3 regions of the Pseudomonas sp. TE3552 genome follow, and region 2 is predicted to be linked to each of the others. Evidence: predicted binding sites of a transcription regulator. Region 2 holds the regulator's gene; each other region holds the start of a gene.

The links. Region 2 encodes sigma-54, which starts transcription at its own class of promoters, with help from an activator protein. Its sites were predicted from a motif close to ANTGGCATNNANNTTGCTNT; they were not measured.
Region 1: ACZ9BB_RS15090 (circularly permuted type 2 ATP-grasp protein) is a predicted target of sigma-54. The motif match lies at 6,951-6,970, and genes of this name have one in related genera.
Region 3: flgB (flagellar basal body rod protein FlgB) is a predicted target of sigma-54. The motif match lies at 8,345-8,364, and genes of this name have one in related genera.

Annotation. Positions count from the first base shown of each region.
Region 1 covers NZ_JBWBQJ010000001.1:3,387,115-3,397,759, reverse strand. Annotated here, with positions in the region: gene ACZ9BB_RS15140 (MFS transporter) at 1-676, shown strand, start outside; partial or broken gene ACZ9BB_RS15135 (class II aldolase/adducin family protein) at 652-795, shown strand; gene ACZ9BB_RS15130 (1,2-dihydroxy-3-keto-5-methylthiopentene dioxygenase) at 808-1,353, shown strand; gene ACZ9BB_RS15125 (DUF3509 domain-containing protein) at 1,492-1,770, opposite strand; partial or broken gene ACZ9BB_RS15120 (long-chain-acyl-CoA synthetase) at 2,124-3,910, shown strand; gene ACZ9BB_RS15115 (ankyrin repeat domain-containing protein) at 4,007-4,525, shown strand; gene ACZ9BB_RS15110 (hypothetical protein) at 4,764-5,294, shown strand; gene ACZ9BB_RS15105 (PLDc N-terminal domain-containing protein) at 5,378-5,569, shown strand; gene ACZ9BB_RS15100 (hypothetical protein) at 5,807-6,040, shown strand; gene ACZ9BB_RS15095 (ribonuclease E inhibitor RraB) at 6,256-6,597, shown strand; gene ACZ9BB_RS15090 (circularly permuted type 2 ATP-grasp protein) at 7,003-8,412, shown strand; gene ACZ9BB_RS15085 (alpha-E domain-containing protein) at 8,425-9,375, shown strand; gene ACZ9BB_RS15080 (transglutaminase family protein) at 9,372-10,181, shown strand; gene ACZ9BB_RS15075 (c-type cytochrome) at 10,353-10,645, opposite strand, start outside.
Region 2 covers NZ_JBWBQJ010000001.1:4,371,545-4,382,189, forward strand. Annotated here, with positions in the region: gene ACZ9BB_RS19800 (KdsC family phosphatase) at 1-213, shown strand, start outside; gene lptC (LPS export ABC transporter periplasmic protein LptC) at 221-793, shown strand; gene lptA (lipopolysaccharide transport periplasmic protein LptA) at 780-1,328, shown strand; gene lptB (LPS export ABC transporter ATP-binding protein) at 1,328-2,053, shown strand; gene ACZ9BB_RS19820 (RNA polymerase factor sigma-54) at 2,240-3,733, shown strand; gene hpf (ribosome hibernation-promoting factor, HPF/YfiA family) at 3,813-4,121, shown strand; gene ptsN (PTS IIA-like nitrogen regulatory protein PtsN) at 4,134-4,598, shown strand; gene rapZ (RNase adapter RapZ) at 4,601-5,458, shown strand; gene ACZ9BB_RS19840 (HPr family phosphocarrier protein) at 5,474-5,749, shown strand; partial or broken gene ACZ9BB_RS19845 (ZIP family metal transporter) at 5,784-5,945, opposite strand; gene pmbA (metalloprotease PmbA) at 6,041-7,387, opposite strand; gene yjgA (ribosome biogenesis factor YjgA) at 7,496-8,020, shown strand; gene tldD (metalloprotease TldD) at 8,080-9,522, opposite strand; gene ACZ9BB_RS19865 (carbon-nitrogen hydrolase family protein) at 9,535-10,389, opposite strand; gene ACZ9BB_RS19870 (YhdP family protein) at 10,532-10,645, opposite strand, start outside.
Region 3 covers NZ_JBWBQJ010000001.1:3,745,017-3,755,661, reverse strand. Annotated here, with positions in the region: gene ACZ9BB_RS16925 (sensor histidine kinase) at 1-569, shown strand, start outside; gene ACZ9BB_RS16920 (glutamine synthetase family protein) at 791-2,032, shown strand; gene ACZ9BB_RS16915 (MFS transporter) at 2,103-3,467, shown strand; gene ACZ9BB_RS16910 (flagellar brake protein) at 3,531-4,277, opposite strand; gene ACZ9BB_RS16905 (flagella synthesis protein FlgN) at 4,366-4,833, opposite strand; gene flgM (flagellar biosynthesis anti-sigma factor FlgM) at 4,882-5,208, opposite strand; gene flgA (flagellar basal body P-ring formation chaperone FlgA) at 5,378-6,139, opposite strand; gene ACZ9BB_RS16890 (chemotaxis protein CheV) at 6,222-7,154, shown strand; gene cheR (protein-glutamate O-methyltransferase CheR) at 7,201-8,028, shown strand; gene flgB (flagellar basal body rod protein FlgB) at 8,407-8,814, shown strand; gene flgC (flagellar basal body rod protein FlgC) at 8,818-9,261, shown strand; gene flgD (flagellar hook assembly protein FlgD) at 9,277-9,972, shown strand; gene flgE (flagellar hook protein FlgE) at 10,004-10,645, shown strand, end outside.

The DNA of each region.
Region 1 (10,645 bases), 980 kb from region 2:
GGACATTTATCCGGTGGCGCTGGTGCTGATCATGGCCGGGATCGTGGTCAGCAGCTTGTGGGTGCCCAACGCGCAACCGGTGCAGAGTGAACGGTTGGCCGGGGAGGGATTTCTCCAGCAATTGCGTAACCCCGGGGTGTTGGCGTTCTACGCTTGCGTGGCGTTGATGCAGATGAGTCACGGGCCGTATTACACCTTTCTGACGTTGCACCTTGAGCGACTGGGTTATACCCGTGGCTTGATTGGTATGCTCTGGGCCTTGGGCGTGGTTGCCGAAGTCTTGGTGTTCCTGGTCATGAGCAAGATTCTCGCGCGCTTCTCGGTGCGTCGGGTGCTGCTGGCGAGTTTCCTGTTGGCGGCCCTGCGTTGGTTATTGCTTGGTTCATTTGCTGAATTCCTCTGGGTGCTGCTATTCGCCCAGGTGTTGCATGCCGCGACCTTCGGCAGCTTTCACGCCGCTGCCATCCATTTCGTGCAACGCAGCTTCGGGGCACGCCAGCAAGGGCAGGGCCAGGCGTTGTACGCCGCGCTGGCCGGCACCGGCGGCGCACTGGGCGCGTTGTATTCCGGCTACAGCTGGAATGCCCTCGGCGCCACATTGACCTTTAGTATTGCCAGCCTCGCAGCTTTCGCCGCCGCCGTTATCATTGCCACACGCATGCAAGAGGCTACCTGATCCGCGGCCATGGCCTCTACACGTGGGGCGCGCGCATGAGCGATGCGCTGCGACAGATCGATGCTTTTGAATTTTTGTTCGAGTGCGAGTTGAAGACGCGCTCGCTCTTGAACCGTTAAGGAGTTGCCCAGATGAGCAGCCTGTCCGTTTATCACGTCTCCAGCCCTGAAATACCGAACAAAGTCCTGACCCACCTCGAGGACATCGCCTCGACCCTGGCCGAGCAGGGCGTGCGCTTCGACCGTTGGCAAGCCACGGCGAAAATCCAGCCAGGCGCCAGCCAGGAAGAAGTGATCGCCGCGTATCAGGAGCAAATCGACAAGCTGATGACCGAACGCGGTTACCTCACCGTCGATGTGGTCAGCCTGACCAGCGATCACCCGCAAAAAGCCGAGTTGCGTGCCAAGTTCCTCGATGAACACCGCCATGACGAAGACGAAGTGCGATTTTTCGTCGCCGGCCGTGGCTTGTTCACCTTGCACATCGGCGATTACGTCTATGCCGTGCTTTGCGAGAAAAATGACCTGATCTCGGTACCTGCCGGTACACCGCACTGGTTCGACATGGGCGAAAACCCCCATTTCGTTGCGATCCGCCTGTTCAACAACCCCGAAGGCTGGGTGGCCAATTTCACCGGCGATGACATCGCCAGCCGCTTCCCGTTTCTTGAGGATTGAACCGAGTCGATCAAAGCGATTCTCGCCGACATCGAAGGCACTACCAGTGCGGTGAGGAAGCGCAGTCCAACAGGGATGACACAACAGGCCGTGAAGCGAGCGCTTTCACGGCCTGTTTGTTTGTAGCGTTTTAACGATTTACATCGAGTGGTAGGTCGGCAGGGCAAATCGCTGCTGGCTTTGCAGCATGGAAATCTGCGGCAGTTCGCTCGGCTGTTCGGCGAGGTCTCGGCGAATCGCGCTGATCGCCCACGACAGCTGATCGCCGGCATGTAATTGCTGGTAGGAAATCGAACGTTTGAAGACTTTGCCTTCCTGACTGCGCAATGTCAGCAGAATGCCACCGTCAGGTCGTGGCTGGGTGGTCACTTCGAAGTTGGAGAACAAAGACGAAAATTTTTCCTGGATCAGGCTCATGTCTATCAGCTCCGTTTGCGCTTGAAGGGTAAGCATGCAAAAGGAGTTGCAGTGATTGTGCCAGCACCTGATTTTGTAAAAGTTGATAAAAATCAATAAGTTATGTTTTCAGTGTTTTTGAGGTGTCGTGCAATCTGCATGAATGGCCATCGTGCATCCTGCATTTTGCGTGGTCGCCGTCTATTCGATGGAACCAATCGCAACGCCGGGGTTCCGCTTTTCGAAGCTCGATCGAATGCTTCGGTCGCGGATACAAAACATTGCAAAAACCGCGTGTACAGCTCAAGAACCGCTGACGTATTTTCGGCCTCAATCACCGCCACCCGACAATAAGAAGAGCGAACGGGAGCCACATGAGCCATACGTCGAACGACACGATTACCTGGGGCATGATGCTCCGCAAGCTGCCTTCTATCGCCAAAGCTATTCCCCGCGTGGTGAAGGGCATGAAAGTGGCCAACGTCAAGGACCCGACCCAACCGTGTGGCCTCGGCTGGAGCTTCGAGCAGGCGACGTTGCGCAATCCCGATGGCCCGGCATTGCTGCAGGGCGAGGTGGCGCTCACCTATAAACAGGTCAATCAGTGGGCCAATCGCATCGCTCATCACCTGATCGCCCAAAACATCGGCAAGGGCGACGTAGTGGCGGTCTTTATCGAGAACCGTGTGGAACTGCTGGTGACGATATTGGCGGTGGCCAAGGTCGGCGCGATCAGCGCCCTGCTCAATACTTCCCAGACCCGCGATACCCTGGCTCATAGCCTGAACCTGGTGGCGCCCGTGGCGATCGTTGTCGGAGAAGAACTGGTCCCGGCGTTCAATGTGGTCCGCGAGCGAGTATCCATCGATGCGGCGCGCACCTGGTTTGTCGCCGATCAAGATACCTACCGGCAACCGGGCAATGCCCCCGATGGCTTCCTCAACCTGATGGCAGCCAGTGCCGAAGCATCCAGCGACAACCCCACCAGCAGCCGGCAGGTTTTTCTCGACGACCCTTGTTTCTATATTTACACCTCGGGCACCACCGGTTTGCCCAAGGCCGGGGTGTTCAAGCACGGCCGCTGGATGCGCAGCTCCGCCAGTTTTGGCCTGATCGCCCTGGATATGCAGCCGCAGGATGTCGTCTATTGCACCTTGCCGCTGTACCACGCCACCGGGCTCTGCGTGTGCTGGGGCTCGGCGATCAGCGGGGCGTCGGGGTTTGCCATCCGCCGCAAGTTCAGCGCCAGCCAATTCTGGAGCGATGTGCGCAACTATCAGGCGACCACCCTCGGATACGTTGGCGAATTGTGCCGCTACCTGGTGGATCAACCGCCCAGCGCCGACGATAGCCGGCACGGCGTGACGAAGATGATCGGCAATGGCCTGCGCCCCGGTGTGTGGAGTGAGTTCAAGACCCGTTTTGCCGTTGACCATATTTGCGAGCTGTACGCCGCCAGCGACGGCAATATTGGCTTCACTAACATCCTCAACTTCGACAACACCCATCGGTTTTTCCCTGATGTCCTGGGACCTGGTGGCATACGACCACGACGCCGGCGCCCCCACGCGTGATGCCAAGGGCTTCATGCGCAAAGTGGCCAAGGGCGCCCGATCCGCAGAGAACCGCAAAAGTCGTGCTGCATGACGTATTCAAGAAGGGCGACCGTTACTTCAATACCGGTGACCTGCTGCGCAACATCGGTTTTGGCCACGCGCAGTTTGTCGATCGTTTGGGTGACACCTATCGCTGGAAGGGCGAAAACGTCTCCACCACCGAGATCGAGAACATCCTCCTGCAACACCCGCACATCGCCGAGGCCGTGGCCTATGGCGTGGAAATCCACAACACCAACGGGCGGGCGGGGATGGCGGCAATTACCCCGGCCGAATCCCTGGCGACCCTGGATTTCGGCGAGTTGCTGGCTTTCGCCAGACAGCAAATGCCCGCCTATGCGGTGCCGCTTTTCCTGCGGGTAAAAGTGAAAATGGAGACCACCGGAACCTTCAAATACCAGAAGACCCGGCTCAAGGACGAAGCCTTCGACCCGAGCAAAACCGGCGATGACCCGATCTACGCCTGGCTGCCGGGTACTCAGACTTACGTGCAAGTCACGGAACAGGTGCTGGCGGATATTCATGGGGGCAGGTACCGCTATTGAATATGGCTATGGCCATCCATGAGAAAAAACAAGTGACAGGTTTCGGGGCGCTCGGGAAACTGTCGGCTTTCCGATTGACCGAATGTGGAGTTCCCAATGTCAGACAAAAGCCGCCAGATGACGCCCGAAGAAGCTGCTGAATTTGCCGAACAGGTGTTCAACAAAGCGCGCGAGGGCGATGCGGCCATGATGGCTGCGCTGCTGACCAAAGGCCTGCCGCCGAACCTGCGCAACCACAAGGGCGACACCTTGCTGATGCTCGCTGCGTACCACGGCCATGTCGACACGGTAAAAGTCCTGCTTGAGCACAAGGCCGATCCTGAAATTCGCAACGACAACGGCCAGAGCCCGATTGCCGGCGCGGCGTTCAAGGGCGACCTGGCAGTGGTCAAGGCGCTGGTGGAGGGGGGCGCGCAAGTGGAAGGTTCGTCGTTCGACGGTCGCACTGCACTGATGATGGCGGCGATGTTCAACCGCGTCGAAATCATCGACTACCTGATCAGCAAAGGCGCCGACCCGAAAGCCAAGGATGCCAACGGCGTATCCGCGCTGGATGCGGCCAAGACCATGGGCGCGGCGGATACCACAGCTCAGTTGCAGAAACTCCTGGCCTGATTCCCTGTGGCGTTGCGGGCTTTTGTGGCGAGGGAGCTTGCTCCCGCTCGGCTGCGAAGCAGTCGTAAACCCGGCGAATGTGGTCTATCTGAATGACCGCGATGGCTGATTTTGGGGCTGCTTCGCAGCCCAGCGGGAGCAAGCTCCCTCGCCACAGGTTTGTGCCAGGTTCCGCAATCCACCCTTGAATGCGTTATCCTTCGCGCCCTCAAAATTCCCTCGCTACAGGATCCACCCCATGAAAGCCGCACTCGTCGAACTCATCAGCAAAATCAGCTCCGGGTGCATGAGCGAGGACGAAATCCTGAAAGTCGCTGATGAAGCGGCCCAGGCCTACGCCGATCCAGAGGCTTTTCTGACGGCCAATCCGGACATCAACTACGACGACACCTTCCCGATCCCGTTGGGTGAGTGGGTCGTCGTCGGCAGCTTGCCGGAAACCGTGCTGTTCCAGGCTGACACCTACATGGACCTGTTTGCGCAGATCGTCGCTTCGTTCGGCCCCGGCGTCGATTTCAACATCAAACCCAAGCAACTGGCCAAGACCGAAGCCCTGACGGCACTCAACCGCATTCAGGTGCAGATGGGCAGCATGACCAAGGAAAACGGCGGTTACACGCTGATGAACTTCAGCCAGTTGCTCGACGACGAACTGCAAGTGGTGCTGGTCTACGGTAACGACGTGCCACGGGTTCTCGAATTGTGCGCCGAAGTCGGCATCGCCGCCGCGCCCTCCCTGGAAGCCCTGAAAGTCGCGATCCACGTCTGAAGCCGTCTACGACGCTAATAAAACGGAACCCTCGCAAGGCCCGACTATCCTAAGAGGGCATACCACTCTTCGGGAGCGTCACCATGGGTTCCACGTTCAACAGCCTGGTTGGCTTGATTATTCTTGCCCTCGACATCTGGGCCATCATCAACGTGCTTAAAAGTGGCGCCGAGACCGGGATGAAAATCATCTGGGTGCTATTGATCCTGCTGCTGCCGGTCCTGGGCCTGATCATCTGGGCCATCGCCGGGCCACGAGGCAATGTGCGGATCTGACAGACTGACACTTTTTCCCTGTAGGAACGCCGGACCCTGTGGGAGCGGGCTTGCTCGCGAAAGCGGCTTATCATTCAACATTGATGTCGACTGACAGTCTGCATTCGCGAGCAAGCCCGCTCCCACAGGTTTCTGTGTTTTTTTCATGCCGACATGCGGTAATCCGTTGAACGATCAGTCAGGGGTAAAGTCCAGATAGAAGTAAGCCCATACATGGGTTTTATCGAGGAGGCACCGATGCAAAAGTGGAAAATCACTTTCGTGGATGATCACGGTGAAACAGTGGACGAACTCTTCGAGTGCGAGGAATGCCCGAATAGCGAGCAAGCCGCCAAACTCATTCGTGCCCGGTGCCTGCCGGTCGCTGCCGAACTGGATCTCAATGATCTGGAGGGTCGTACCGATGATCCGACCGTCAAAAGTCTGAAATCCCAGAACAGCATTGAAATCATCAGTATTACCCCGATCTGATACACCTCCTGTCACATTCACAACCAGACCTTGGCAGCAGCTCTATCTTGGGGCTACTCTGCAAGCGAGATCAGCGAATGACTCGCTAAGGTCTGGTCTTGTCAGCTACATGCTTGTTTCCCGTCTGCAACCTCTGTTGCCGCATCGCTCTCACCAATCGGTTGAAAGTGCAGGGAATACGGAAAGTCTATCCATCAGTCTGAGGGGGACGTTTCATGAGCACAGCCTATCAAGAAGACATCAGCAGCAGCGTGCTGCGCCGCATGAAAGAAGGCGGTTTCGACTTTTCACGGTTCCATCCCATCGAGTTCTACGCGATTTTCCCGGACGAGGAGCGGGCACGCAGGGCGGCAGGTCATTTCTGTGGTGAATCCTTGAATGCCCAGATCAGCGTGCGCGACGACGGCGCGTGGCATCTGGAACTGAGTAAAGTGATGTACGCCACCTACGACGGCATCGGCGACTTTGAGCAGGACTTCGAGGCGGTGGTCGAGCCTCTGGGCGGTATCATCGAAGGATGGGGCGTCAAGCAGGAGGTACGAGGGCTACTCGCATAACCTTATGAACAGTGACAACACTCAGCAACGGCTGACCTTTGGGTTGGCCGTTTTCGTTTTCGCGGTTTGAAAAGGCCAAAGATCGTGTTTTTGATTCATAACGTTTCAAAAACGCAAAAAAAAGCCACCTAAACAGGCGGCTAAAAGGGAAGAACGATAGGTTTTCCAGCGAATGCGCGGATTATCCGCATCGCCCCCCGGGCAGTGAAATCAACTCTGGCTATGCTGCTGATAGGCGACAGCATTGCTTCGCCATGAAGCGGGGGCGATCAGGTTGGGGCATTTACCGCACAGGATTGGTGCGGTGTTTGTGTGTTGATTATCCAACCGATTGATATTTAAGCGTTTATGCCGATGGCACGGGCCTTGCGAAGGCCTGTAGGTCCGGGTGACAAGGAGTACGGCATGATCCGCACCTGTTTTGATGAGATGTACGATGCCGGCGGCCAGGTCCGCCCGCATTATCGGGAGTTTGCCCGTTGGCTGGCCGAAACGCCTGACGAGCTTTTGGCCCAACGGCGACGCGAGGCCGATCTGTTATTTCATCGTGCCGGGATTACCTTCACGCTCTATGGTGATGAGCAAGGGACAGAGCGCCTGATTCCCTTCGACACCATTCCCCGCAGTATCCCCGCCAGTGAATGGCGGGTCGTCGAGCGCGGCTGCATTCAGCGGGTCAAGGCATTGAACATGTTCCTTGCCGACCTCTATCACGAGCAGCGCATCATCAAGGCCGGCATCATCCCGGCTGAGCAAGTGCTGGCCAACGAGCAATACCAGTTGGCGATGCAAGGGCTGGATCTGCACCGCGATATCTATTCGCACATTTCCGGCGTCGACCTGGTGCGCGATGGCGACGGCACGTACTACGTACTCGAAGACAATCTTCGTACACCCAGCGGTGTGAGCTACATGCTCGAAGACCGCAAGATGATGATGCGCCTGTTCCCCGAGTTGTTCGCAGCCCAGCGCATCGCACCGATCGACCACTACCCGAACCTGTTGCTCGATACCCTGAAAAGCTCCAGCCCGATCGATAATCCGAGCGTGGTAGTGCTAACGCCGGGGCGCTTCAACAGCGCGTTTTTCGAGCATGCGTTTCTGGCCCGGGAAATGGGCGTTGAACTGGTGGAAGGCGCGGACCTGTTCGTGCGCGATGACAAGGTGTTCATGCGCACCACGGACGGGCCGAAAGCGGTCGACGTGATCTATCGCCGTCTCGACGATGCCTTCCTCGACCCGCTGGCGTTCAATCCGGACTCGATGCTCGGTGTACCAGGGCTGTTGTCGTCCTATCGCTCCGGCAACGTGGTGCTGGCGAATGCCATCGGCACTGGGGTCGCGGACGATAAATCGGTGTATCCCTTCGTCAAGGACATGATTCGTTTCTACCTCGATGAAGAGCCGATTCTGAAGAACGTGCCGACATGGCAGTGTCGTAATCCATCTGAACTGTCCCACGTGCTGGCCAACCTTCCAGAGCTGGTGGTCAAGGAAACCCAAGGCTCCGGCGGTTACGGCATGCTGGTGGGGCCTGCGGCGACGGCGGCGGAGATCGAGTCTTTCCGCGAGCGGATCAAAGCCAAGCCCCACGCGTATATCGCCCAGCCGACGTTATCGCTGTCGACCTGTCCGACCTTTGTCGAAAACGGCATTGCTCCACGCCACATCGACCTGCGCCCGTTTGTATTGTCTGGCCGCGAAACCCGGGTTGTGCCCGGCGGTTTGACCCGTGTCGCCTTGCGCGAAGGCTCCCTGGTGGTGAACTCCTCTCAGGGCGGCGGAACCAAGGACACCTGGGTGGTCGAGGATTGAAGGAAGCCAGCCATGTTAAGTAGAACTGCCTCGGATCTGTATTGGATGTCGCGTTACCTGGAGCGGGCGGAAAACCTCGCACGGATGCTCGATGTCAGTTATTCGCTGTCACTGATGCCTCAGGACGGTCGTGGCGACGGCTTGCACGAACTCGCCATGCCGCTGCTGATCACCGGCACCCTCGACGATTATCTGGGGCGTCATGGTGAGTTGCATGCCGAACGGCTGCTGCATTTTTTCGCCCTGGATGCCGCCAACCCGGCGAGTATCTACAGCTGCCTCGGTGCCGCGCGAGCCAGCGCCCATGCGGTGCGTGGGCGAATCACCGCCGACATGTGGGAAAACATCAACGCTACCTGGCTGGAAATTCGCGGGATCGCCGAGCAGGGCTTGAGTCGCTACGGCATGAGCCGTTTCTGTGAGTGGATCAAGGAACGTTCCCACCTGTTCCGCGGCGCTTGCTACGGCACGATCATGCGTAACGACGCGTTCCGCTTCATTCGTCTGGGCACCTTTATCGAAAGGGCCGACAACACCTTGCGCCTGCTCGACGCCCGTTACGAAATGGCCGGCGATCAGGCCGAAGCGGTCAGCGACGGCACGGCCCACGCCTACTACCAGTGGAGCGCCTTGCTGCGGGCCTTGTCGTCGTTCGAGGCCTACACCGAGATCTATCGCGACGCCCCTGGCGCCCGGCATGTGGCCGAGTTGTTGCTGCTGCGCGCCGACGTGCCGCGATCCCTGCGGGCCTGCACCGAAGAAATCGACCAGATCCTCGCCAGCCTGTCGGGGGCCAACGGCCGTCCTGCCCAGCGTTTGGCGGCGGAGCTGGACGCACGCCTGCGCTACACCGGTATCAACGAAATCCTCGACGAAGGCCTGCACGCCTGGCTCACCGAGTTCATCCCGCTGGTACGCCAGTTGGGCAACGCCATACACAGTTCCTACCTGGAGGCTGCATGAGACTTTCCATTAGCCACGAAACCACCTATCGCTACGAAGATCAGGTGCGGGCGAGCATCCAGTACTTGCGACTGACTCCCCACGACAGCGAGCGCCAGCACGTACTCAGTTGGCAACTCGATCTGCCGCGCCCGGTGCGCGCGCAACTCGATCCGTTCGGCAACATTCTGCATGTGCTGACCCTGGACGAACCTCATGAGGCGATCATCATCGGCGCCCGTGGCCAGGTCGACATCGACGAACTGCGCGAAGCCGAGCACGAGAGTCAGTCGGCGCTGCCGTTCCTGCGTTTCACCCGGCTGACCGAAGCCGACGAAGCCCTGCGTGCATTTGCCGAGAAGGCGTGCAAACAACGGCGGGATCGCACGGCGCTGATCGATTTAATGCATGGCCTGAACCAGCACATGACCTACACGCCGGGCTCCACTGAAGTGGACACCAGCGCCGCGCAAGCCTTTGCCGGGCGTTCCGGGGTCTGTCAGGACCACACCCATGCATTTCTCGCCTGCGCCCGCAGCCTGGGGGTTCCGGCGCGCTATGTGTCGGGATATTTGTACAGCGAGAACAGCGAACACCTGGCCAGCCACGCCTGGGCTGAAGCCTGGCTGGATGACGCCTGGTACAGCTTCGACGTGACGAACGAATTGTCCCGCCCTGAGCGTCACCTGAAACTGGCCGTGGGCCTCGACTACCTTGATGCCTGCCCGGTGCGCGGCATGCGCCGTGGTGGTGGGGGAGAGCAGATGCATGCCAAGGTGTTTGTCTCGCCGACGCCAGCGCCTGTGATTTCGGTCCAACAGCAGTAGCAGCGATTCATTTGGCGAGGGAGCTTGCCTGTGGCGAGGGAGCTTGCTCCCGCTCGGCTGCGCAGCAGTCGCAATTCAGGCGAATGCGGTTTGCCTGACGGATCGCGTCGCCTGATTTGAGGGCCGCTTCGCGCCCCAGCGGGAGCAAGCTCCCTCGCCACAGGTGTGTGCTTACTTGGCCGAAGACACCTTGCGTCCCGCCATGTGCTTCAAATACCCCACCAGCAACTCCAGATCCCCCTCCGGCAAAACCGCCGTCGAGAACGCGGGCATCTTCGCCTGCGGCCACTGGCGCAAGCTCTGCGGATCGCGAATGTAACGCTTGAGGAAATCCGCGCCGAAGTATTCGGTCGGGTTGAACGGAATATTCAGGTCCGGCCCGAACTGCGCATCCCCGGCGCCATTGAGTCGATGACACGCCAGGCAGTTCTTCTGAAACAGTGCAAAGCCCTTGTTCACCGGAT
Region 2 (10,645 bases):
CAAGTTGCCTACCTGGGCGACGACCTGCCTGACCTGCCGGTGATTCGCCGCGTCGGCCTGGGCATGGCGGTAGCCAGCGCTGCCAGTTTCGTGCGCGAACACGCCCACGGCATCACCCAGGCCCGTGGTGGCGAAGGTGCCGCTCGCGAATTCTGTGAATTGATCCTGCGCGCCCAGGGCCGCCTCGATGCGGCAAACGCCGCGTACCTGTGAGCCCATCATGCTGAGCAAAAAGATTCGCAACATCCTGGTGTTCGGTTGCATCGCGGCGATTTTTGCGGCGGTCGGCTACTGGAACATCAGCCCGGAACGCTTCCTCGACAAACCGGTGGTGAAGGTCGATGAAAGCGCGATCGACTATTACGCCGTCAACGCGCACAGCGTGCAGTACCTGCCCGACGGCAAATTGCAATACGAGATGACGTCGGACAAGGTCGAACACCTGAAAGCGACCGAGGTGACGTTGCTGGCCAATCCTGACCTGAACATGTTCCGTGGCACCGAATTCCCCTGGCACGTCCAGAGCGAGCGCGGCGAAGTCAACCCGGACGGCACTCAGGTCGAGCTGATTGACTCGGTACGCATCACGCGTTTCGACGAAAAAAACCGCAAGACCCTGATTACCACCACCCGTATGACAGTGTTCCCGCAGCAGCAATATGCGCAGACCGATCAACCCGTTAGAATCGACGGCGCCGGCGGTGTATCGACAGGCAACGGAATGAAAGCGTACTTGAAAGAAAGCAGGATACACCTGCTATCTAACGTAAGAGGACAGTATGAGGCTCGTTAAAACCCTCCCTATTTTGCTCAGTCTGGGCGCAGCACTGGGAAGCGTGAGCGCCTGGGCACTGCCGACCGATCAAGCGCAGCCTATCCGCATCCAGGCCGACGACGCCCAGCTGGACGACAAGAATGGCATTGCCACCTATAAAGGTGACGTGATCATCACTCAGGGCTCGATGATCGTTAAAGGCAACACCGTGACCATCACCCGCACGCCTGCCGGCGACATTGACGTGGTGACTTCGGTGGGCAACCTCGCTTACTTCGAGCAACTGCAGACCGCTGGCGACACCAAGCCTGTTCAGGGCTGGGGTGTGACCATCCAGTACCACGCCGCACAAAACCGCGTCGTGCTGATCGACAAGGCAAAAGTCGTCGACAAAGACAACAACACCACCCAAGGCGAGAAAATCGTCTACGACACGGTCAAGAAGCTCGCGAGCGCTGGCCGTGCGACAGGCAACAAGGTCACCGAGACCCGTCCTCGCATTGACATGGTGATCCAGCCGAAGAAGAAAACCGACGAGCAAAAGGCCCAGTAATGGCAACTCTGAAAGCTCAGCATCTGGCCAAGAGCTACAAGAGCCGCCAGGTCGTGCGTGACGTCAGCCTGTCCATCGACAGCGGTCAGATCGTCGGCCTGCTTGGCCCCAACGGCGCCGGCAAGACCACCTGCTTCTACATGATTGTCGGCCTGGTACAGGCTGACCAGGGCCGCGTACTGATCGACGACCTGGATGTCAGCCACCAGCCGATGCACGGTCGTGCGAAGGCCGGTATCGGCTATCTTCCGCAAGAAGCGTCGATCTTCCGCAAGCTTTCGGTGACCGACAACATCATGGCCATCCTCGAGACCCGCAAGGAACTCGACAAGGCCGGTCGTCGCAAAGAGCTGGAAAGCCTGCTGCAGGAATTCCACATCCATCACATCCGCGACAACCTCGGCATGAGCCTGTCCGGAGGTGAACGCCGTCGCGTGGAAATCGCCCGGGCACTGGCCACCAACCCGAAATTCATCCTCCTCGACGAACCCTTCGCCGGCGTGGACCCGATTTCGGTGGGCGACATCAAGCAGATCATCCATCACCTCAAGGCCAAAGGCATTGGCGTACTGATCACGGACCACAACGTCCGCGAAACCCTGGATATCTGCGAAACCGCCTACATCGTCAACGATGGCCAGCTGATCGCTGAAGGCGACTCTGCCACCATCCTGGCCAACGATTTGGTCAAGGAAGTGTATCTGGGTCATGAATTCCGCTTGTAAGCACTGAGGTGCCTGGCCAGTCGTGCCCGAGCGCTTGCTTCAATAAAAAATCAATAAGTTTTTATTGTTACAGCGCTCTAGGCAAACACTGCAGTTTCGGGCATATAATTTGCTTATGTTTGGCGCTTCGGCGCCCTGTAGTGGATGGCGCATGTGCGCCGGCGAATAAGGTGTTAAGCCCCTGCCATGAAACCATCGCTAGTCTTGAGAATGGGCCAGCAGCTGACGATGACACCGCAGCTGCAACAGGCCATCCGCCTGCTCCAATTGTCGACCCTGGACCTGCAACAGGAAATCCAGGAGGCCCTGGAGTCCAATCCGATGCTCGAACGCCAGGAAGAAGGCGACGACTTCGATAACGCCGACCCCCTGGCCGACAAAGCCGAACAGCAACCCAACGCCGATATTCAGGAACCCTCCTACCAGGAAACCGCCCCGACGGTGGACAACCTGGAGGAAGGCGACTGGAACGAGCGCATTCCCAATGAATTGCCCGTCGACACGGCCTGGGAAGATGTCTACCAGACCAGCGCCAGCAGCTTGCCGAGCAACGATGACGACGAGTGGGATTTCACCACCCGTACGTCGGCCGGTGAAAGCCTTCAAAGCCATTTGCTCTGGCAACTGAACCTGGCACCGATGTCCGACACCGATCGCCTGATCGCTGTAACCCTGATCGATTGCATCAACAATCAGGGCTACCTGGACGAAACCCTCGAGGAAATCCTCGAAGCCTTCGATCCGGAACTGGACATCGAACTGGACGAAATCGAAGCCGTCCTACACCGCATCCAGCAATTCGAACCCGCCGGCATCGGCGCCCGCAACCTGGGCGAATGCCTGCTGCTGCAACTGCGCCAATTGCCCGCCAAGACCCCTTGGCTGACCGAGGCCAAGCGCCTGGTTACCGATTACATCGACCTGCTCGGTAGCCGCGACTACAGCCAGCTGATGCGCCGCATGAAGCTCAAGGAAGATGAACTGCGCCAGGTCATCGAACTGGTCCAGAGCCTCAACCCGCGCCCGGGTTCGCAGATAGAATCCACCGAAGCCGAATACGTCGTTCCCGACGTGATCGTGCGCAAGGACAATGAGCGCTGGCTGGTGGAACTGAACCAGGAGTCGGTACCACGCCTGCGGGTCAACGCCCAGTACGCCGGTTTCGTGCGCCGCGCCGATACCAGTGCCGACAACACGTTCATGCGTAATCAGCTGCAAGAGGCTCGCTGGTTCATCAAGAGCCTGCAAAGCCGTAACGAAACCCTGATGAAAGTGGCCACCCAGATTGTCGAGCATCAGCGCGGCTTCCTGGAGTACGGCGATGAGGCCATGAAGCCGTTGGTGCTGCATGACATCGCCGAAGCGGTGGGCATGCACGAATCGACGATTTCACGGGTGACCACGCAAAAATTCATGCATACCCCACGGGGCATCTATGAACTGAAATACTTTTTCTCCAGCCACGTCAGCACCTCCGAAGGCGGTGAATGCTCGTCCACGGCGATCCGCGCGATCATCAAAAAACTGGTTGCGGCGGAAAATCAGAAAAAGCCGTTGAGTGACAGCAAGATCGCTGGTTTACTGGAGGCACAAGGCATTCAGGTAGCCCGTCGTACCGTCGCCAAGTACCGCGAATCCCTCGGGATCGCGCCTTCCAGCGAACGGAAGCGGTTGATGTAGCCGCCGGGCTCGCCACAGCGTTCCAGTGGCAGGTATTTCTGCCTGCCGCTTTATGCACTGGCAACGAAGGAGAAGCTGTATGCAAGTCAACATCAGTGGACACCAACTGGAAGTGACCGAACCTCTTCGCACCTACATCGGCGAAAAACTCGAACGATTAGAGAGGCATTTCGACAAGATCACCAACGTGCAGGTCACGATGACGGTCGAGAAGCTCAAGCAGAAAATCGAAGCCACGCTGCATATTCCCGGCAATGAAGTGGTCGCTAATGCGGAACATACCGATATGTACGCAGCGATCGACGCACTGACCGACAAGCTGGATAAACAACTCAAAAAGCATAAGGAAAAGACCCAGAGCCTCCTCCAGGGCGCGACCGGTCGTTAACACTCCCAACCCATGATCCGACTTGAAAGCATCCTGACCCCCGGCCGTTCCCTGGTGAACGTGCCGGGCGGCAGTAAAAAGAAAGCCCTCGAGCAAATTGCCAACCTGATCGCCCGCGAAGTACCGGATCTGGAGATGCAAGATGTCTTCGAGGCTTTGATTGCCCGTGAAAAACTCGGTTCCACCGGTTTTGGCAACGGCATCGCCATCCCCCACTGCCGCCTCAAGGGTTGCCACTCGCCTATCAGTGCCTTGATGCACCTGGATGCATCCATCGATTTCGACGCCATTGATGGCGCCCCGGTTGACCTGCTGTTCGTGCTGCTGGTCCCGGAAGCTGCCACCGATGCACACCTGGAGCTGCTGCGCCAGATCGCCAGCATGCTTGATCGCAAGGAAGTGCGTGAAAAACTGCGCAGCGCCCCGAGCAACGAAGCCTTGTATCAGGTTGTCCTGGACGAGCAAAACGGTCATTAATCATGCGCCTGATCATCGTCAGTGGCCGCTCCGGCTCAGGTAAAAGCACCGCCCTCGATGTACTCGAGGACAACGGCTATTACTGCATCGACAATCTGCCTGCCGGCCTGCTGCCGGAACTGGCCGAGCGCGCGCTGATTCATACCGAACTGGCACAACCGCTGGTGGCCGTGTCCATCGATGCGCGCAACTTGCCAAGCCACCTGTCACGGTTTCCCGAACTGTTGGAAGAAGTCCGCAGCCGGCATATCCAGTGCGATGTGCTGTATCTGGACGCCGACGAAGAAACCCTGCTCAAACGCTTTTCGGAAACCCGCCGTCGTCACCCACTGAGCAGCGCCAATCGCTCGCTGGCGGAGGCGATAGAGGACGAAACCAATCTGCTGGGGCCAATCGCCGACCTGGCAGACCTCAAGGTCAACACCACCAATCTGAACCTGTATCAGCTGCGCGATACCATCAAGTTACGCCTGCTGAATCAGCCGGAGCCTGGTACAGCGTTTCTGGTGGAGTCTTTCGGATTCAAGCGTGGCATGCCGGTAGACGCCGATCTGGTGTTCGACGTGCGCTGCCTGCCCAATCCCTACTGGAAGCCGGAGCTACGCGCGCAATCCGGGCTCGATCAACCGGTGGCCGACTACCTGGCGGCACAGCCGGATGTGGAAGAGATGTTCCAGGACATTTCCTCATACCTGCTCAAGTGGCTGCCCCGCTTTGCCGCCAGTAACCGCGCGTATGTCACCATTGCCATTGGCTGCACCGGCGGGCATCACCGCTCTGTCTACCTGACCGAACGTCTGGGTCAGTTCCTGCAACAATCCCTGAAGAACGTCCAGGTTCGCCACCGCGACCTCAGCTAAAGGATTCACATCGCGATGCCTGCTCTGGAAATCGAAATCATCAACAAGCTGGGCCTGCATGCCCGCGCGTCTGCAAAATTCGTTGGCGTCGCCGGTGAGTTCAAGGATTGCACGATCAGAGTAGGACGCACACCGGAATCCACGGTCGACGGAAAAAGCATCATGGCAATGATGATGCTCGCTGCGGGCAAGGGCACCAAAATCCACCTGAGTACCGAAGGCGAACAGGCTGATGAGGCGCTGCAGGCATTGGTGAATTTGATCAATGACTACTTCGGCGAAGGCGAGTAACACTCGCCCTTCGCCAACTGCTACATAGTCAGTATCAAGCCAGTGTTGTATCCATCACCATCATCAAGCAAAACCCGATCAGTAGCTCAAGGCTGGACTGTCTGTGACCGTTGCGGCGCGATTCGGGGATGACTTCGTGAGCCACCACCAGCAACATCGCTCCCGCCGCCAGTGCCAAACCCAAAGGCAACAACACGAACACCCAGATCCGCGGTGGATCTGGGTTGGGGCCAATAGAAAAGGCGCGCCACCCAATGGGGTGGCGCGCCTTTTTGTGCAGCGACCGGAGGCTTAGCTACCCGCCACCGTCATCCGTTCGATCAATACCGAACCGGTGCGAATGTTGCTGCGCAATTCCAGGTCATTACCCACCGCAATGATCTGCTTGAACATGTCGCGCATGTTGCCGGCAATGGTCACTTCCTGGACCGCGAACTGGATTTCGCCGTTTTCGACCCAGTACCCCGCAGCACCACGGGAGTAATCGCCAGTCACCATGTTCAGGCCCTGGCCCATCAGTTCCGTCACCAGCAGGCCTCGGCCCATGCGGCGCAGCAAGGCTGCCTGATCTTCGTCGCCATGGGTGACGAACAAGTTGTGTACGCCGCCGGCGTTGGCGGTACTCGGCATGCCAAGCTTGCGGCCGGAGTATGTACCGAGTACGTAGGACACCAACTCGCCCTTCTCTACAAACGGCTTGGCGTAGGTCGCCAGGCCATCGCCGTCGAAAGCCGAACTGCCCAGGGCGCGCATCAAGTGCGGACGTTCATCGAGGGTCAGCCATTCCGGGAACAGCTTCTGCCCCAGGGTGCCTTCGAGGAACGAGGATTTGCGATACAGGCTGCCGCCGGAGATCGCCGACAGGAAACTGCCGAACAAGCCACCGGCCAGTTCCGCGGAAAACAGCACTGGTACTTCGCAAGTCGGCACCGGACGCGCGCCCAGACGGCTAGCCGCCCGTTGCGCGGCACGTTGGCCGATGCTCTCCGCAGAGGCCAGCAAATTGCCCTGACGGTTCACGTCATACCAGTAATCGCGCTGCATCTGGCCGTCGGCTTCGGCGATCATCACGCAACTGAGGCTGTGACGAGTCGACGCGTAGCCACCGATAAAACCGTGGCTGTTGCCGTAAACCCGGCAGCCCTGGTGAGTGCTGAGGGTGGTGCCGTCGGCATTCTTGATCCGGCTGTCGGCGGCAAACGCCGCTGCTTCACAGGCCAAGGCCTGCTCGATGGCTTGCTCCGGGTTAATATTCCATTGGTGGAACAGGTCGAAATCCTGCAGATCCTTGGCCATCAACGCGGCATCCGCCAGGCCCGAGGCTTCGTCTTCGGAGGTGTGTTTGGCAATGGCCAGCGCGGCGGCGACGGTTTCGCGAATCGCCTCGGAACCACTGGCCGAGGTGCTGGCCGAGCCTTTGCGCTGCCCCACATACAAGGTGATGCCAAAGCCCTGATCGCGATTGAACTCAACGGTTTCGACTTCCCGCTGACGCACGGTGGTCGAGAGCCCCTGTTCCAGCGACACCGCCACTTCACAGGCACTGGCGCCCTGACGCTTGGCTTCAGCGATGATCTGCTCGACTTGTTCTTGCAGTGCCGGCAACGCTTGTGGGCCGACGCTTTCAACTGCACTCATGCTGTTCTCCACTCAAATTCTGCTTTCGGCTGGGGCCTTCGAGCGACCGGGCCGGACAAGCGGCCCCCGACTGGTTATCATGGCGGCGTTTCTTTGCGGACTGCCACCATGGTTGATTCTTACGACGACTCCCTCGACGGGGGAGAAAAAAGCAAAACCCAAGTCAAACGCGAGCTGCATGCTCTGGTTGACCTTGGCGAGCGCCTCACAACGCTCAAGCCTGATCTGCTGGCCAAACTGCCGTTGACCGACGCTCTGCGCCGGGCCTTGGCCGAAGCACCCAAGCACACCGCGCACATCGCGCGTAAACGGCATCTTCAGTTCATCGGTAAGCTGATGCGCGATCAGAACACTGACGCCATTCTGACTCTGCTCGATCAACTCGATGCCTCCACCCGGCAGTACAACGAACGTTTCCACGGCCTGGAACGCTGGCGCGATCGCTTGATCGCAGGCGACGACGCCGTCCTGGAGAAATTCGTCGTCGATTACCCGGAGGCCGATCGTCAACAATTGCGCTCCCTGATCCGTCAGGCCCAGCACGAACTGGCGACCAACAAGCCACCGGCCTCGAGCCGTAAAATCTTCAAGTACATCCGTGAGCTGGACGAAACTCAACGCGGTCTGCGCTGAGTTCCGAGTCGGGTGAGCCGCCCAGCGGGTCACCCGAAGCTTCACTTTCTCAACACCACTTATGCGCCTGTGCCACCCACAGTGATCGCATCGATTTTCAGCGTTGGCTGGCCGACACCCACCGGCACCGACTGCCCATCCTTGCCGCACGTCCCCACACCGCTGTCCAGTGCCAGGTCGTTACCGACCATCGACACCCGGCTCATTGCTTCCGGCCCATTGCCGATCAACGTCGCGCCTTTGACCGGGGCGGTAATCTTGCCGTCTTCGATCAGGTACGCCTCGCTGGTGGAGAACACGAACTTGCCGCTGGTGATGTCCACCTGACCGCCGCCAAGGTTGGCGCAGTAGATGCCTTTTTTCACCGAGGCGATGATTTCCGCCGGGTCGCTTTCGCCACCGAGCATGTAGGTGTTAGTCATGCGCGGCATCGGCAGGTGCGCGTAGGATTCACGACGACCGTTGCCGGTGCGGGCCACGCCCATCAGGCGCGCGTTGAGCTTGTCCTGCATATAACCTTTGAGCACGCCGTTTTCGATCAGCGTGGTGCACTCGGTGGGCGTGCCTTCGTCATCGACGCTCAACGAACCACGACGCCCGGCGAGGGTGCCGTCATCGACGATGGTGCAGAGCTTCGACGCAACCATCTCGCCCATTCGCCCGCTGTAGGCCGAACTGCCCTTGCGGTTGAAATCGCCTTCCAGACCATGGCCGACGGCTTCGTGCAGCAACACGCCGGACCAACCCGAACCCAACACCACCGGCAATGTACCGGCCGGTGCCGGGATCGCTTCCAGGTTCACCAGCGCCTGACGCAACGCTTCGCGGGCATAGCTCATGGCGCGATCGTCGCTGAGGAAATAGCGGTAGTCGGTACGACCGCCACCGCCATGACCGCCGCGTTCACGGCGACCGTTCTGCTCGACGATCACGCTGACGTTGAAACGCACCAGCGGTCGCACATCCGCCGCCAGGCCGCCGTCGGTGGAGGCGATCAAAATCCGCTCCCAGACCCCGGCCATGCTCACGGTGACTTGCTGGATACGCGGGTCAAGGGCACGGGTTGCCACATCGATACGCTTGAGCAACTCGACTTTCTCGGCACGGGTCATCACTTCCAGCGGGTTGTCCGGCCCGTACAACTGGGCGACATCCTGGGTGGTGAACGCCTGCACGGTGCCGTTCTGCCCGGCCCGGGAGATCGAACGGGCCGCACGAGCCGCCGCGCCCAGCGCTTCGAGGGTGATCGCATTACTGTAGGCAAAGCCGGTTTTTTCGCCCGATTGCGCACGCACGCCGACACCCTGGTCGAGGTGGAAGCTGCCTTCCTTGACGATGCCGTCTTCCAGCGCCCAGGACTCGGAAATCTGCCCCTGGAAATACAGGTCGGCGGCATCGATGCCCGGTCCGGCCAGATCGCCGAGCACGCCTTGCAGGCTCTCGATCGTTACGCCGCCAGGTGCCAGGAGGTGTTCACTGACGGAGGACAACAACTCGCTCATATGCTTTACGCCTTAAATTCGTCGTTCTGATGCAGGTCGCTGGGCGCCCTGCGAGAAAAAGCGCCGGTGAGTGGATACCGGCATCCGCGCCCTGATGGACGCCTGTTCGCTGCTGTCGCGTTCGGCCAGCAGCACGGCCTCGCCTTGATCCTGTTGTGCCAGCACGCGCCCCCACGGGTCGACAATCGCGGCATGACCAAACGTCTCTCGTGGCCCCGGATGCGTTCCACCCTGGGCAGCCGCGAGTACATAACACTGAGTCTCGATGGCCCGCGCGCGAATCAGCACATCCCAATGGGCCGCGCCGGTCACCGCGGTAAAGGCTGACGGTGCGGTAATCAATTCCGCGCCTGCAGCACGCAATTCGCTGTACAGCTCCGGGAAGCGCAAGTCGTAGCAGACCGTCAGGCCGACTCGACCGACTGGCGTATCGGCAACTACCACACCACTGCCATAAGCATAGTCATCGGATTCGCGATAACGCCCGCGATTGTCCGCCACGTCCACGTCGAACAGGTGCAGCTTGTCGTAACGCGCAACGGTCTGGCCCTGGTCATCGACCAGCAATGAACACGCATGCACTTTGGCCGTCGGTTGATCCTCCGGCGGCAACGGCAACGTGCCGGCCACTATCCATAACTTGAGGTCGCGGGCGGTCTGTTTCAACCACGGCAGGATCGGGCCTTCACCCAGGGCTTCGGCGCGGCCGATGTCGGCAATGTCTCGACGGCCCATGGCAGCGAAGTTTTCCGGCAGTACGGCAAGCCGCGCGCCACCGGCCGCCGCCTGCTCAAGCAGACGATGGGCCTGGGCCAGATTGGCCAGCACATCACTCTGGCTGACCATTTGAATCACCGCTACAGACATGGCCATTTCCTTTCTTGTGATTTCACACTGTCGCCGGTCAACGACGCTCTTTTGTAGCAGCTGCCGCAGGGAACGTGGCGGCTACAAAAAACCCTTTGGACATGCTACTCCATAGGCCCAAAGAGTGCTTTTTCAAAAGAATTCAAAAAGGCTTGTCGAAGGTGATTTTCGGCTCTTTCCATGGGCCTTTGACCGTGTATTTGACGCTGGCGAAACGCGCCACGCGATCACCGATCAGCTTATCGATCAAAAACAG
Region 3 (10,645 bases), 630 kb from region 2:
CCGAGCAGCACACCCCGGAGCAGGGCGTCATCGACTTCGAGTTCGCCCACCTCAATGGCATGCTGGTGCAGTTGCTGGGGCTGTACAAACTCGGCGTCAACCAGATGCCGTTGCAGCCGGCCTATCATGAGCTGGATGACTTCATTGAGGCGCAACTGGCGGCTCATCAAGAAGTGTTCGCCAGCCGCGGCATTATTGCGACGTATGAAGTGGACCCGTTGAGCCCGCTGGGTTTCTTCGACCGCGAGCTGATTGCCTCGGTACTCGCCAACAGCATCAACAACGCTATCCGTTACGCCCGCCATGCCTTGTTGATCAGCGTCAGCGATGAGGCCGGGCAACTGGTGCTGACCATCAACGACGATGGCGAGGGTTATCCGCCCGAGATGATCGAGCGTCAGGCCGATTACGTGCAAGGCATCAACCACAGCAGCGGCAGCACCGGCCTGGGCCTGTACTTTGCCGGGCGGATCGCCGCCTTGCATCAGCGCAATGGCGTGGGCGGACGCACCGAAATCAGCAATGGCGGCCCGTTGGGCGGCGGTGTGTTCAGCCTCTATCTCCCCTGAACAACACTTCTCTTCAAGGATTGCGCCTTTTTGTTTGACGCTGCTTGATATTCCGAACGGCCGGAGCCTATTTTGTACGGGTCGCCGTTCGCGGCTCGTACAACAACAAGGATTGCGTCATGACAACCGATGGCCATCGTTCACTCGCGCAGCGATTGACGGGCATTGATGAGATTGAATGTGTCACGCCGGACCTGAACGGCGTACCACGCGGCAAGGTGATGACCGCCGAAGGGTTTCTTGAGGGGCGGCGTTTGCAAATGGCGCGAGGGGTGCTGCTGCAATGCATCATGGGCGGGTATCCGCCAGCGCACTTTTACGGCAGTGATGATGGCGACCTGGCGCTGGTGCCTGAGCCGGCGCAGATCCACCGCTTGCCCTGGAGCGCGCAGCCTCGGGCGCTGGCCATTTGCGACGCGCAGGAACTGACCGGCGAGAGCTCGCGTCTGTCGACCCGCGGTCAACTCAAGGCAGTGATCGCTCGATACGCCGCCCTCGGTCTGGCGCCGGTGGTGGCGACTGAGCTTGAATTCTTCGTGTTCGCGCCCAACCCTGACCCGACTCAACCTTTCCAGCCGCCGATGGGCCTGGACGGCCGTCGCGAGGACGGTCATTCGGCGTTCAGCATCAGCTCCAATAACGGCTTGCGGCCGTTCTTCACTGAAGTCTACGCAGGCATGGCGGCGCTGGGCTTGCCCCGCGATACCTTCATGCACGAGATGGGCATCAGCCAGTTCGAGATCAACCTGTTGCATGGTGATCCGCTGCTGCTGGCCGACCAGACTTTGCTGTTCAAGCATCTGCTTAAAGAGGTCGCGCTCAAACATGGCCTGACCGTGGTCTGCATGGCCAAGCCGCTGGCCCATACACCGGGCAGTTCGATGCATATCCACCAGAGCGTCGTCGAGATCGACAGCGGGCGTAATGTGTTCAGCGACAAGGCCGGCGAGCCGACCGCGACCTTCCGTCATTTCATCGGTGGTCAGCAAGCCGGCATGGCGGATTTCACCGCGCTGTTTGCGCCGAACGTGAACGCCTATCAGCGCCTGTGCCATCCTTTTGCATCGCCGAATAATGCCTGCTGGTCCCACGACAATCGCGCGGCCGGGTTGCGCATTCCGGCCAGTTCGCCGGTCGCTCGTCGGGTCGAGAATCGCTTGCCGGGGGCCGATGCCAATCCGTATCTGGCGATCGCCGCGAGCCTGGCCTTGGGGTTGTATGGTATCGAAAACAAACTGGAGCCGAACGAGGCGGTGCAGGGTGAATTCGTGGTGCCGGATAATCTTTCATTACCCTGTACCTTGCATGCCGCTCTCGAACGTCTGAAACGTAGCCAATTGGCGAAGGAACTGTTCGGCAAGGAGTTCATTGAAGGCTACATCGCTTCGAAGACCATGGAGTTGACCAGTTTCCTCGATGAAATTACGCCCTGGGAACGGCGTGTTCTAGCAGCCCAGGCCTGACGAACCGTCGCCACCGGGCTATCGTTGTCGATAGCCCGGTACTCACTGCAAGGAGCCGCTCGGAACGCCGATGCGCCAAATCTTGAAATCTTTTCGGGGACTTTATTTCGCCTCGCTGATGATGTTGATCGGCTCGGGCCTGTTGAGTACTTACCTTGCCCTGCGCCTGGCGGCCGATAAAGTCGACAGCCTGTGGGTCGGTGCGCTGATGGCCGCCAACTATTTCGGCCTGGTGCTGGGCGGCAAGATCGGCCATCGGCTGATTGCCCGGGTCGGGCACATTCGAGCTTATTCAGCCTGCGCCGGGATCGTCGGCGCGGCGGTGTTGGGTCATGGCTTGGTGGATTGGCTGCCCGCGTGGCTGTTCCTGCGGGTGATTGTCGGCCTGGGCATGATGTGCCAGTACATGGTGATCGAAAGCTGGCTCAATGAGCAGGCAGAAGCCAAGCAGCGTGGCGTGGTGTTCAGCGGCTACATGATCGCTTCGTACCTGGGGCTGGTGCTGGGGCAGCTGATTCTGGTCATGCACCCGGGCCTGGGCCTGGAACTGCTGATGCTGGTCGCGCTGTGTTTCGCCCTGTGTCTGGTGCCGGTGGCCCTGACCCGGCGGATTCACCCGGCGCCATTGCACCCGGCACCGATGGAACCGCGTTTCTTCATCCAGCGCGTGCCGCAGTCACTGAGTACGGTATTGGGGGCGGGGTTGATCGTCGGTTCGTTCTACGGTCTGGCGCCGCTGTATGCCTCGCAGCAAGGGTTGTCCACCGAACAGGTCGGCCTGTTCATGGGTAGCTGCATTTTTGCCGGCCTGGTGGTGCAGTGGCCGTTGGGTTGGCTGTCGGACCGCTATGACCGGGCGCTGTTGATCCGCTGTTTTGCGTTTAGCCTGGCGCTGGCCGCGTTGCCGCTGGCGATCATGCAGCAGGTGCAGCTGGAAGTGCTGTTCATCGCCGGGTTCCTCTGCTCGTTGGTGCAGTTCTGCCTGTACCCGTTGGCGGTGGCGTTCTCCAATGACCATGTCGAGGGTGATCGCCGGGTGTCGCTGACGGCAATGTTGCTGGTGACCTACGGTGTCGGCGCGAGTGTCGGACCGCTGGTGGCCGGGGTGCTGATGAAATTGTTCGGCAGCCACATGCTCTATGCCTTTTTCAGCTTCTTCGCGCTGGTGCTGGTGTGGCGAATCCGTCCGAAAGCGGTCACCAATCTGCATCAGGTGGACGATGCTCCGCTGCATCACGTGGCCATGCCGGACAGCATGACGAGTTCGCCGCTGGTGGCTTGCCTTGACCCGCGGGTCGATGAGCAGGTGGTGCAGGATCAGATGCAGAACCCGGTCAACCCTGAACCCGAGCCCGAATCAGAGCCCGATACAGATCCGGAACCAGAAGACCCTGACGCGAATCGCGAGCAGAGTTTTACCGAAGCGAGGCCTTGATCAAGGCATAAAAAAACGGGCAGTCACCGCAAGGGACTGCCCGTTTTTTATGGGGGGAGCGTATCAGAAGTCGTCTTTATCGAAACGCCGCGCTTCGCGCTGAAGCTGATAGACGAACCGCTCGACCTGCCGCTGCACCAGGCCGCTCATGTTGTGAAAACGCACACCGGCGAAGGTGGTGTTGATCTTCTCTTCGAAGTGCAGGTAACGCAGCTCGACCGGTGCCGTCATGCTGCCGAATGGCAGGGCGGCGATGAAGCGGTCGTAGACCTGGCCCAGTTGCAGCCTGGCGGTAATGTCGCCTTCGAAGCGCAATTTGCAGCCGGTGGCAGAGATGTCCAGCAACTTGCCGTTGATCGGCGACTTGAGCTTGTCACCGCCCAACTCGACATTGACCAGTTGTGCCAACTTCAACGCCGCGCGAAAAGCATTGCGGCGCTGGTGATAAACCACCTCGTCGGGCAGCGTGCCACGGTAGCAGCGGCCATCGCCGGACTCGTCGATGGTCAGCGGGCCATTGCTTTCCCAGGCGATGCGCACGCCGTCGTGGAAGCCTTCGACCTTGAACGGTTCGCCGGCCAGCAGAAAGCGTTCGCCGTCGCGCGGGATCATTTCGTCCAGGGCGATCATGTTGCTGTCACGGTCGACGTCCACCAGATAACTCTGGAAGCGCTGGCTGCGCTCGTGGAACGTGATGATCAGCGGGTCATGGCTGTCTTGCAGCTGACGCAGGTTGCCGGAGATTTCCAGGGGCGTGGTGAGCACCTTGGGGGGCTGCGGAGCATCTTCCGCGCTTAAGGCATTGGACACGGGGTATCAATCTCCAGACAAATATGACTACTAGCCAGCATTCTGCCAGCATGTTTCGCGTCTTGATAGGGCGTGCTCATCGAAAGGCTCAAGCCTGACTGAGCTGGCGTGGCTTGGCGAGCTTGGAGGTTGATCCGCGGGCATCGTAGAGCGCTGGCGGCTCGCCGCCGGTGAGGATCTTCAGCTGGTTGGCCGTGGCGGCCTGCTGCACCAGAATCGACTGGCCATTGTGGACATTGGCGGCCTGGCATTGGGCCAGGAGATCGGTCAACACGTCGCTCTGTGCCAGCAACTGTTCGCCAATGCTCGAGTGGCCGGCAAGTTGCTCCAGGCCCTGGCGATTGGTTGGCAGGTTGAGGCTGGCGAGGATTTCACTGCGCTTGCGGCCATGCTGTTCGAGCAAAATGATCAATGCCTGTTTGCGCGCCAGAATGTCTTCGAGCAGTGGCATGTCGCGACCGTGCAAGGCGAGGGACTCGGTTTGCAGCAGCTCCAGCAAATGTTGCGCCGGGGCAAAGTCGTCGATGATCAGTTGCAGTAAATTAGTGTCGTGCATGGCTGGCCTTGGGTTTTAAGCGTCCAAAAGCCTGGCGCGGGCCGTGGCCTAGCGCTGGGCTTCGAAGTTGAGCAGTTTGCTGGCTACACGGTTGCTGTCGACTTTATAGCTGCCATCGGCAATCGCTGCTTTCAACTCGGCCACGCGGGCTTTGTCGACGGCAGGCTGATCGCGCAGCTTGTCAGTGACCTTCTGCAACTGTTGAGCCTCATTGCTGAGGTGTACCGACTCCCCGCTTTGGGTGGTACTGGCCTGTTCGGCCGGGGTATTCAGCGGCGCGGATTGGCCGGCTTCGGCGGTTTCCTTAGCAACGCTGGTACGCGTACTGCCCGTAAGTGACGAAGAGCTGTTTAAACGACTGAAATCGATGACCATGACAAAAAACCTCTGGATATTTGGACGCTTGCCATGTTTTCGGCGATTCCCCGAAAAACTTTAGGCCCATTTATCAATGAGCGTGCATGCGCCAGCGCGTGTCCTGCATGCGGCACAGTTTAGGCAACAGCCCAGTGGCGCGCCATCTCTTCACGAACTGCATGGCCACTCACATAGACACTTCCACCTGGCCGGGCGCGGTGACTTGCGCCTTGATGACCCGCTGGGAGTTAAGGTTTTTCACGCGAATCTGTTCGCTCATGCCGCCGTTGGACAGCGCTTCACCCGGCATGCGCACACTGAGCGTACCACTGCGGGCGGTAATCACCACCTGGTCGCCTTTGCGAACCACTTCCGCCTGTTCGAGATGCACCAGGGTAATGATCTGATCGGCGACCATTGGTCGGGTAAGTTTTTGCCCGATCGCCTGATCGACGGAGGTCAGAAAACCCTGATTTATCAAGCTGATATCACGCTCGTGCAGGGTCACGTCCTGCGGTTCGATAATACCGGTGCGCTTGAGCGGGCGGGTGGTGGTCACGATGTCGCGAAACAGCTTCACTTGAGCGGGCACGAAGACGGTCCAGGGCGAGGCGCCATCGCAGCGAACCTTGACCGTGACCCGGCCCAGAGGCCTTGCCGGGCTCTCGAGGGTGGCTGTCAATTCCTTGTCGCACATAGGCATGCGCAGGCGCGGATCGAGCTGGTTGACCTGGATTTCGTAGCGACCTTGCGTTTGACTGGTGGCCAGATAGTCCTCTACGGTGAATTCAAGAAAGCCCTGGGTGACGCCGATAAGCATGTCAGGCAAGGTAACCGTATCAGCAAGGGCAGGGCTGCCAGCGTTGAACAGGCAAGCGGCCGACATCGCGCAGAGCAATCTGCGGCAGGTTGATGTCAGGTGTCGGAAAAATGTCGGTTCTGTGTTCATAAGAGTTAAAAAGCAAGCGCCGTGCCGTTTAGTGATGAATGTGCGTCGCAACACACTTAGCGTTGGTAGTGGGAGTCTGGGCATGGCTGGTGTAATGGATTCGGTGAACCAGCGCACACAACTGGTAGGGCAGAATCGCCTTGAGCTGTTGTTGTTCCGTCTCGACGGCCAGCAGCTGTATGGGATCAACGTGTTCAAGGTTCGCGAGGTGCTGCAATGCCCCAAGCTGACCCTGATGCCCAAGTCCAGTCCTGTCGTGTGCGGTGTGGCGAATATTCGGGGGGCAACCATTCCGATTCTGGATCTGGCGATGGCGACCGGTGCCGGTCGGTTGCTGGACCAGAGCAATCCCTTCGTGATCATCACGGAGTACAACACCAAGACCCAGGGTTTCCTGGTCCGGTCGGTGGAGCGCATCGTCAACATGAACTGGGAGGAGATTCATCCGCCACCCAAGGGCACGGGGCGCGATCACTACCTGACGGCTGTGACCCGGGTCGACAATCAGTTAGTCGAAATCATCGACGTCGAGAAGGTGCTGGCCGAAGTGGCGCCGACACCGGAAGCGATTTCGGTGGGCGTGGTCGATGTTGAAACCCAGCACAAGGCGCTCTCTTTGCGTGTACTGACGGTCGATGACTCGTCGGTGGCGCGCAAGCAGGTGACCCGTTGCCTGCAGACGATCGGTGTCGAAGTGGTGGCGTTGAACGACGGCCGGCAAGCGCTGGATTACCTGCGCAAGCTGGTCGAGGAGGGCAAGAAGCCGGAAGACGAGTTCCTGATGATGATCTCCGACATCGAGATGCCGGAGATGGACGGGTACACCCTGACGGCCGAGATCCGCAACGATCCGCGCATGCAAAAGCTGCATATCATCCTGCACACTTCGTTGTCGGGTGTGTTCAATCAGGCGATGGTCAAGAAGGTTGGTGCCGATGACTTCCTGGCCAAATTCCGTCCTGATGACCTGGCATCCCGGGTAGTCGACCGGATCAAAGCGGCAGATAACAGCTAGGGGCCTTCTGTCCCTGGCGTTCAACACGATTTAAGAGGCGGCATCTTTGTCTACGGGTAATTTGGATTTTGAACAGTTCCGGGTATTTCTGGAAAAAGCCTGTGGCATTTTGCTCGGTGAGAACAAGCAATACCTGGTTTCGAGCCGTCTCAACAAACTGATGGAACAGCAGGGCATCAAATCGCTGGGTGAACTGGTCCAGCGCATCCAGACCCAACCACGCAGCGGTTTGCGCGAGATGGTGGTGGACGCCATGACCACTAACGAAACCCTGTGGTTTCGTGACACCTATCCGTTTGAAGTCTTGAAGAACAAGGTGTTGCCTGAAGCGATCAAGGCCAGTCCCGGCCAGCGCCTGCGGATCTGGTCGGCGGCCTGTTCGTCGGGGCAGGAACCTTACTCGCTGTCGATGTCCATCGACGAGTTCGAGCGGGTCAACATGGGCCAGTTGAAGATGGGCGTGCAGATCGTTGCCACCGATCTGTCCGGCACCATGCTGACCAACTGCAAGACCGGCGAGTACGACAGCCTGGCCATCGGCCGCGGTCTGTCGCCGGAGCGCCTTCAGCGTTACTTCGACCCGAAAGGACCGGGGCGCTGGGTCGTCAAGGCGCCGATCAAGAGTCGGGTGGAGTTCCGTTCGTTCAACCTGCTGGACAGCTACGCGAGCCTGGGCAAATTCGACATCGTGTTCTGCCGCAACGTGCTGATCTACTTCTCCGCCGAGGTGAAGAAAGACATCCTGCTGCGCATTCATGGCACGTTGAAGCGAGGCGGTTATCTGTTCCTTGGCGCGTCCGAAGCGCTGAACGGTTTGCCGGATCATTACCAGATGGTCCAGTGCAGCCCGGGGATCATTTACCAGGCGAAGTGATACGTTGACGGCATAAAAAACGGGAGTCCTCAGGGGCTCCCTTTTTTTGTCTGATTTCTCATGTGGCGAGGGGGCTTGCCCCCGTTGGGCTGCGAAGCAGACCTAAAATCTCTGATGTGGCAAAAATCCTATGAGTGCTACGCACTCAAACGGGGGCAAGCCCCCTCGCCACAGTCCGCTCCCACAGGGTCAGTTGTTGTTCTGGCGATCGGTGATAAGCGGCAGAAAAGCGGCAGGCGGCGGAAATCGGTTGCCGCTTTTCTGGCATTGCCACTTTGCCACTGCCCGCAAAGCCCCGGTTTACGGGTTTTTTTGAGTTGGCACGCGGCTTGCTGTACTCATCGTACGAAAAATCAGGTCACCCGAAGGTTTCCCGACATGAGCATCAGCTTCGATAAAGCGCTCGGTATCCATGAACAAGCCCTGGGCTTCCGCGCTCAGCGTGCCGAAGTCCTGGCCAACAACATCGCCAACGCCGACACCCCGAACTACAAGGCTCGGGATCTGGACTTCTCCAAAGTGCTCGCCGAGCAGAACGAGAAAACCAAAAACGGTAAGTTCGCCTTGAACATGACCAACAGCCGTCACATCGAAGCTGAAGGTCTGGGCAATGGCGACGAGTCGCTGATGTATCGCACGCCGATGCAACCGTCGATCGACCAGAACACCGTGGACGCCCAACTGGAACAGTCGAACTACGCCGAAAACGCGGTCAACTTCCAGGCCAGCTTCACCCTGCTCAACAGTAAATTCAAAGGGCTGGTGTCAGCCCTGCGCGGAGAGTAATCCATGTCTCTATCCAGTGTTTTCAACATTGCCGGTAGCGGCATGAGTGCCCAGACCACTCGCTTGAACACCGTCGCCTCGAACATCGCCAACGCCGAAACCGTTTCGTCGAGCATCGACCAGACTTATCGCGCCCGTCACCCGGTGTTCGCCACCATGTTCCAGGGCGGCCAGAGCGGTGGCAGCGATTCGCTGTTCCAGAACCAGGACGCGGCCGGCCAAGGCGTGCAAGTGCTGGGCGTGGTCGAAGACCAGAGCAACCTTGAAGCGCGCTATGAGCCGAACCATCCGGCCGCCGATGCCAAGGGCTACGTCTACTACCCGAACGTCAACGTCGTCGAAGAAATGGCCGACATGATTTCCGCGAGCCGTTCGTTCCAGACCAACGCCGAAATGATGAACACCGCCAAAACCATGATGCAGAAGGTCCTGACCCTCGGTCAGTGATAAGGGGCGATTCATATGAGCGTTATCAGTGATGTTCTGACCAACTCTTCGGTCAAGACCACTACCTCTACTACCACCGGCAGCCTGACCTCGGCCGCTACCGGTGGCCAGGCACTGGGCAAGGACGCGTTCCTGCAACTGCTGGTGACTCAGCTGAAAAACCAGAACCCGCTCGATCCTCAGGACAACAGCGCGTTCGTGGCCCAGCTGGCACAGTTCAGTAGCCTGGAAGGCATCACTACGCTGAACGAGACCGTCTCCGGCATTGCCGGCAACTACAACTCGTCGCAAGCCTTGCAGGCCTCTTCGCTGGTGGGCCGTTCGGTCATCGCGCAAACCGACAAAGCCGTGGTCGACACCACCAAGAGCCTCAACGGGACCGTTGTGGTGCCGACATCGGTTTCCGCCGCCACGGTCAAGATCACCAACTCGGCAGGCACGACCATCCGTACCCTCAACCTGGGCAGTCAAAGCGCCGGCAACGCCAGTTTCATCTGGGACGGCAAGGACGATTCGGGCGCGGTGGCACCGGCGGGTACTTACACCTTCGGCGCAACGACCACCATCGACGGCACCAACACCTCACTGATTACTTACCTGCCGGCAACGGTCAACAGCGTGACCATCAGCCAGACCGGCGGTGAGTTGATGCTGAACCTGGCAGGCATGGGCAGCGTCGCCCTGTCCAAAGTGCAAACCATTGGTATATAGAGCCGACTAACACGGCACAAAGGAGTGGAATATGTCTTTCAATATCGGCCTTAGCGGTCTCTATGCCGCCAACAAACAACTGGACGTGACCGGCAACAACATCGCCAACGTCGCGACCACCGGTTTCAAATCGTCCCGTGCAGAATTCGAAGACGTGTACTCGGCCACTCGCCTGGGCACCGGCAGCAAAACCATCGGTAACGGCGTGCGCCTGGCCAACGTCTCCCAGCAGTTCAGCCAGGGTGATGTGAACAACACCGGCAACGTGCTGGACATGGGTATTCAGGGCAACGGCTTCTTCATCCTCAGCGACAACGGTTCCCTGAGCTACACCCGTGCCGGTGCGTTCAAAACCGACGCTGAAAACTTTGTGGTCGATAACAACGGCAACCGTCTGCAGGGTTATGGCGTCGACTCCAACGGCAAGATCATCAACGGTGTGTTGACTGACTTGAAGATCGATACCTCGAGCCTGAAGCCGAACCCGACCACCAAGGTCGATCAGACGATGAACCTGAATTCGGCGGAAACAACGCCGACTGTGGCCACGTTCAGCCCGACTGACACCAACAGCTATAACAAGACCATCTCCACCAAGGTCTACGACAGCCAGGGTAACGAGCACACCATGGACCAGTACTACGTGAAAACGGGTACCAACGCCTGGCGTGTC